Hydrogenophilus thermoluteolus: one gene and its partner. The protein of the gene in region 1 interacts with the protein of each later gene in a pairwise test. Links are inferred from orthologs where the notes say so. Each region holds a gene or a part of one and is shown in the gene's direction. Other genes may lie near its edges. The genes, in order: hfq and rho.

Region 1 (3,233 bases):
CCGGTTTGACGCGCGACCGTCGCTATGGCCGCGGCAAAGTGGGGGGGCGCCCCTATCTGGTCGTCGATACGGCGGGATTCGATCCAACGGCGAAAGAGGGGCTGACCGCCGAAATGGTCCGGCAAGCGGAGCTTGCGATCCGCGAAGCCGATCTCGTGCTCTTCGTCGTCGACGGTCGCGCGGGCTTGACGCCACACGACGAAGCGATCGCGGACTATCTGCGCGCGCTGGGGGTAGCAGTACGCGTGCTGGTGAACAAAACCGAAGGGTTGGACCGCGCGATCGCGCGCGCCGATTTCTATGCGCTGGGGTTTGGCGAACCGTTGTCGATTTCGGCGTCGCACGGTGACGGCGTGCGTGAGATGATTCACGAGGTGTTGGCACCCTTCCCAAAGCCGAAGCCGAATAAAGACCCGCTGGCCGAAAGGGAAACTGAGGAGACGGAACGCGAAGGGATTCGCGTTGCGGTGCTCGGACGTCCGAACGTCGGTAAATCGACGCTCATCAATGCGCTGATCGGGGAAGAACGCCTGATCGCGTACGACATGCCGGGAACCACCCGCGACGCGATCGACGTGCCGTTCGAACACAACGGTCGCCCCTACACGTTGGTCGACACCGCGGGCGTGCGCAAAAAGGGGCGGGTGACCGACACCATCGAGAAGTTTTCGGTGATCAAGGCGTTGCAAGCGGTAGAAAACGCCAACGTCGCGATCCTGACGCTGGATGCGACGCAAGAGGTGGGGGAGCAGGATGCCCATTTGGGCGGTTTCATTTTGGAGACTGGGCGGGCGCTGGTGATCGCCGTGAACAAGTGGGATGCTGCCGACGCCTACCAGCGGCAGCGGATCAAGACGCAGCTTGCGCACAAACTCGCGTTCCTCTCGTTCGCGCCAGTGGTCTTTTTGTCGGCGAAAACTGGAAAAGGGCTCGACGCGCTGATGCGCGCAGTCGACCAGGCATACGCTGCAGCGATGAAAAAACTGCCGACGCCACAACTGACGCGGGTGTTGCAAGAACTGGTGAAGCGTCAGGCACCGCCGCGCCACGGTCTCTTTCGCCCCAAACCGCGCTATGCCCACCAGGGCGGGAGCAATCCGCCGATCATCGTGATCCACGGCAATGCCCTCGAACACCTGCCGAAGTCGTACCTCCGCTACCTGGAGCATGGGTTCACCGAAGCGTTCGGGTTGAAGGGTACGCCGTTGCGGCTCGAACTGCGCACGAGTCACAACCCATACGCCGAAAAGGGATAGTCGCGCCAAGGTGCACCACCCGTTGCGCAACTCGCGTACAATATCAGGTTCCGATCACACACCATCAGAGTCGAGAACGATGAGCAACAAAGCCCTCCAACTGCAAGACCCTTTCCTCAACCTGCTGCGCCGTGAGCGCGTGCCGGTTTCCATTTACCTCGTCAACGGGATCAAATTGCAAGGTCAGATCGAGTCGTTCGATCAGTACGTGGTGCTCCTCAAGAACACCGTGACCCAAATGGTCTATAAACACGCGATCTCCACGGTCGTGCCGTCGCGCCCGGTGACCTTGCGCGAAGTTCACGGGGAAAGCGAAGAAGCCTGATGTTCGAACGCCCGCGTTTCGGCGAGCGGGCCTGGCTCGTCCAAATCGATTTCGGCGAAGGGCGCGTTGCCGAGCGGCTGGAAGAGTTGCGCCAGCTCGTCGTGAGTGCCGGCGCGGAAATCGTCGGCGCACTGACCGTGCGTCGCGCCAAACCCGATCCCGCCACCTTCCTCGGTTCGGGTAAAGTCACCGAGTTGGCTGCGCTGGTGCGCGAACACGGGGCCGATCTCGTCGTCTTCAACCATGCGCTCTCACCGGCGCAACAGCGCAATCTCGAGCAAGCGCTCGCGTGCCGGGTGGTCGATCGCAATACCTTGATCCTGGACATTTTCGCGTTGCGCGCCAAAAGCGCCGAAGGGAAGCTGCAAGTCGAACTCGCACAGCTCGAATACCTGAGCACCCGGTTGGTCCGCGGTTGGACCCACTTGGAGCGGCAACGTGGGGGGATCGGCTTGCGCGGCCCTGGCGAGACGGAGCTCGAGACCGACCGGCGGTTGATCGGCGCGCGGGTGAATCGGCTCAAAGCGCGATTGCAACGGCTGGAAAAACAGCGGGCGACCCGCCGCCGCGGCCGGCAGCGATACGGCGTGCCACAGGTGTCGCTCGTCGGCTACACCAACGCGGGCAAATCGACCCTCTTCAACGCGCTCACCAAAGCGCAAACGTACGCGGCAGACCAACTTTTTGCCACACTCGACACCACCTCGCGGCGGATCTGGCTGCCGCAAACGGGTAACGTGGTGCTCTCCGATACCGTGGGCTTCATCCGCGATCTGCCGCACGACCTCGTTGCCGCGTTTCATGCGACGCTCGAAGAGGTGAAAGAGGCCGATCTGCTGCTGGTGGTGAGCGATCTCGCCAGCCCCGACAACGACGCGCAGCGCGAGGCGGTGACCGAAACGCTGCGGCAGATCGGTGCCGAGTCGGTTCCCGTCTTGGAAGTGGGGAACAAAATCGATCTCCTCGATCAAAGCCCAGAGGTGGTCCGTGACGGCTGTGGTACGATTCGGCGCGTCACCGTGAGTGCGGCAACCGGCGCTGGGCTCGAGCTGCTGCGCGCCGCGATCGACGAGCGGTTGCATACGGCTACCAACGCTTCGTCCGGCGAAAAGAACACCGAGACGAACAGCGCATCAACACAGGATCACACCGAACCATTCTGGGAACCGCTTGAGAGGGAAGTATCACCATGTCCTTGAACGATCCGCGTTGGGGCGATGACGATCCGCGGCAACGCCCCGAAGACGCATCGCACGGGCCGCAACAGCGGCCGTCTGGGCAACGGCCCGATGATGGACCGCCTGACCTCGACGAAGTGTGGCGCGAGTTCAACGAACGGCTGAACGCGTTGTTCGGAGGCAAAGGGGGTGGTCGTCGTCCGCGCGGTCCCCTAGCTGGCGGTAGTGGCGGCGATCCGCGCCGCGTCTCCCTGTTCATCGGGTTGCTGGCGGTCGCAGCGCTTGCCCTGTGGCTCGCTTCCGGTTTTTACAAAGTGGAAGCGAACGAGCGCGCCGTAGTATTGCGCTTCGGAAAATATGTCGAAACCACCGAGCCTGGGTTGCGCTGGCGGTTGCCGTGGCCGATCGAATCGCACCAACTGGTCGATTTCACCGGAGTGCGCACCGTCGAAGTCGGTTATCGGGGAAGTGAAC
Region 2 (3,180 bases), 290 kb from region 1 along the record:
CCAAAATTTCGCGAACTTTCATCACCTTCTCCTAAATAAGAAGGTTCAAACAAACGTTTGAACTCATTATAATCGAAACCGATTATCGCTGCAACAGATGTTTTTTCTCCTTCACACCCGCCCACTGGTCGGCGTCAGGAAGCGGCTCATGGCGCTCGACGATCGGCGGCCACTGTTTGGCCAATTCCGCATTGAGCGCAATGAACTCGCGCTGATCCTCGGGCACATCGTCTTCGGCGTAGATCGCCTCAACCGGGCACTCGGGGACACACAACGAACAGTCGATGCACTCGTCCGGGTCGATCACCAAAAAATTGGGCCCTTCACGGAAACAATCCACCGGGCAGACATCGACGCAATCGGTATATTTGCATTTGATGCAGGCTTCAGTGACGACATAGGTCATGGCACGCTCCTTGTTTGAACACGGTGTGCACATGATGCCACATCCCACCCCTTCGTTCTATGCTTCTGAGGGCATACAACCATTGACAAAGCGCGCACGCTGACGTATCGTTCGGGCACGTCTTTTTATTCCTCCTCAACCCCATTGGATTCGAGTGTCTCATGAGCGAACACATCCATCACGTGAGCGACGCCACGTTCGAACAGGAAGTGGTCAAATCCGAAATGCCGGTGCTGCTCGATTTCTGGGCAGAATGGTGTGGTCCCTGTAAAATGATCGCGCCGATCCTGGACGAAATCGCTGAAGCGTATGCAGGCAAACTCAAAGTCTGCAAGCTCAACATCGACGACAATCCGGAAACGCCCAGTAAGTTCGGCGTGCGCGGTATCCCCACGCTCATGCTCTTCAAAAACGGCAACGTGGAAGCAACCCGCGTGGGCGCGCTTTCCAAGTCGCAACTGACCGCGTTCATCGATAGCCACCTCTAAAATTTTACACGCGCTGCTCGACCCTCGTTCGGGCAGCCTTCGCTTTCCCCCAACCGCTCACTTTTTGATCGTTCAGGACCCGTGGTGTTCGGGTTCCTCACTGTTCAGTTTGAGTATCCGATAGCGAACCATCATGCATCTCTCCGAACTCAAAACGCTTCACGTCAGTGAACTGTTGACCTTGGCCAGCGAAACCGGGATCGAAAACGCGAACCGTTTGCGCAAGCACGAATTGGTGTTTGCGATTCTCAAACAACGCGCCAAACGGGGAGAACCGATCTACGGTGGTGGCGTCCTAGAGATTCTCCCGGATGGTTTCGGTTTTCTTCGCTCGCCGGACACTTCGTACCTCGCAAGCCCCGACGACATCTATGTCTCCCCTTCGCAAATCCGCCGCTATAACCTCCATACCGGCGACACGATCGAAGGGGAGATTCGCACCCCTAAAGATAGCGAACGCTACTTTGCGCTAACCAAGATCGACCACATCAACGGCGATCCGCCCGAAGTCTGCAAGCGCAAGATCCTCTTCGAGAACCTCACGCCGCTGCACCCCAACGAACCCTTTCGCCTGGAACGCGATATCCGCGGCGAAGAGAACCTCACCGGCCGCGTGATCGACATCATTGCCCCCATCGGCAAAGGACAGCGCGGTCTCATCGTTGCGCCCCCCAAAAGCGGCAAGACCGTGATGCTGCAACACATCGCGCACGCGATCGCGTCGAACCATCCCGAAGCGGTGCTCATGGTGCTTTTGATCGACGAGCGCCCGGAAGAGGTCACCGAAATGCAGCGTTCCGTGCGCGGAGAAGTGATCGCATCGACGTTCGACGAACCCGCAACGCGCCACGTGCAGGTAGCCGAAATGGTGATCGAAAAAGCAAAACGCCTCACCGAACACAAAAAGGACGTGGTAATTCTGCTCGATTCGCTGACGCGCTTGGCGCGGGCGTATAACACGGTCGTGCCGGCGTCCGGAAAAGTGCTCACGGGTGGGGTCGACGCCAACGCGCTGCAAAAGCCCAAACGCTTCTTTGGTGCCGCGCGCAATATCGAAGAAGGGGGAAGTCTGACGATCATCGCCACGGCGCTGATCGACACCGGCAGCCGAATGGATGACGTGATCTACGAAGAGTTCAAAGGCACCGGCAACATGGAACTGCACCTGGATCGCCGCATGGCGGAAAAACGGGTCTATCCGGCGATCAACGTGAACCGCTCAGGCACCCGCCGCGAAGAGCTGCTTCTGGACCCCTCGGTCCTGCCGAAAATATGGGTGCTGCGCAAACTCCTGTACGGCATGGACGATCTCGAGGCCACCGAATTTTTGCTCGACAAGATCAAAGCCACGAAGAACAACGCCGAGTTTTTCGAATCGATGCGGCGGGCGTAGCGGCCGTAGCGCTTCAGCGGGCATAGCCATAGTATGCCGCGGCGCTTTTGCAGGCCGTGGCCAGTGCAGCCGCGGCGTTGCTTCATGCAGCAAGCGTAGCGGCAATGGCCCCTTTTTCGCACGCGGCGATCGGCTGTGACCGTCGATGCGACGCTTCGCAAAAGAAAAAAGCCACCGACCGGTGGCTTTTTTCTTTGCATGACACTGAGTGGGTGGCGGAGCGGACGGGACTCGAACCCGCGACCCCCGGCGTGACAGGCCGGTATTCTAACCGACTGAACTACCGCTCCGCGTTTAACCTTTGGCGTCCCTAGGGGGATTCGAACCCCCGTTACCGCCGTGAAAGGGCGGTGTCCTAGGCCTCTAGACGATAGGGACGCTGCCCAAAACTGGCGGAGCGGACGGGACTCGAACCCGCGACCCCCGGCGTGACAGGCCGGTATTCTAACCGACTGAACTACCGCTCCGCGTTCAACCTTTGGCGTCCCTAGGGGGATTCGAACCCCCGTTACCGCCGTGAAAGGGCGGTGTCCTAGGCCTCTAGACGATAGGGACGCTGCCTCAAACCATTCTGGTGGAGGTAAGCGGATTCGAACCGCTGACCCCTTGCATGCCATGCAAGTGCTCTACCAACTGAGCTATACCCCCACAGCAGAGAAAGCGAATTATACTGGCGCGATCGTCTGTTGTAAACCCCTTTTTCGTTCGCGCTGGCGGAGAGGGCGGGATTCGAACCCGCGTCAGGGTATCACCCTGAACACGCTCTCCAGGCGTGCGGTTTAAACCACTCACCCACCTCTCCGCGTGAGCGGGAAATTGTAGCACAACGCCAGTCGTTTTCACCAAGCTGCGCGATCGGCTTTCCGGTACAATCGCCGCGTACAGACCACTCG

What was found.
Region 2: the proteins of hfq (region 1) and rho interact in binary tests that used the Escherichia coli proteins (3 or more experiments, as listed by UniProt). The link is inferred for Hydrogenophilus thermoluteolus from one-to-one orthologs.

The regions. Positions count from the first base shown.
Region 1 is NZ_AP018558.1:457,740-460,972, forward strand. The notes cover bases 49-2,958. They hold hfq (RNA chaperone Hfq), read left to right. Parts: upstream 49-1,335; coding sequence 1,336-1,581; downstream 1,582-2,958. Other genes in these bases: der (ribosome biogenesis GTPase Der), read left to right, coding at 49-1,256; hflX (GTPase HflX), read left to right, coding at 1,581-2,780; hflK (FtsH protease activity modulator HflK), read left to right, coding at 2,771-2,958. Also shown: more of der, read left to right, coding at 1-48; more of hflK, read left to right, coding at 2,959-3,233. UniProt on the Escherichia coli protein: RNA chaperone that binds small regulatory RNA (sRNAs) and mRNAs to facilitate mRNA translational regulation in response to envelope stress, environmental stress and changes in metabolite concentrations.
Region 2 is NZ_AP018558.1:743,504-746,683, reverse strand. Bases 301-3,157 are described here. They hold rho (transcription termination factor Rho), read left to right. Parts: upstream 301-1,027; coding sequence 1,028-2,287; downstream 2,288-3,157. Other genes in these bases: trxA (thioredoxin TrxA), read left to right, coding at 568-894; fdxA (ferredoxin FdxA), read right to left, coding at 301-406. Also shown: HPTL_RS03655 (CBS domain-containing protein), read right to left, coding at 1-22; more of fdxA, read right to left, coding at 83-300. UniProt on the Escherichia coli protein: Facilitates transcription termination by a mechanism that involves Rho binding to the nascent RNA, activation of Rho's RNA-dependent ATPase activity, and release of the mRNA from the DNA template.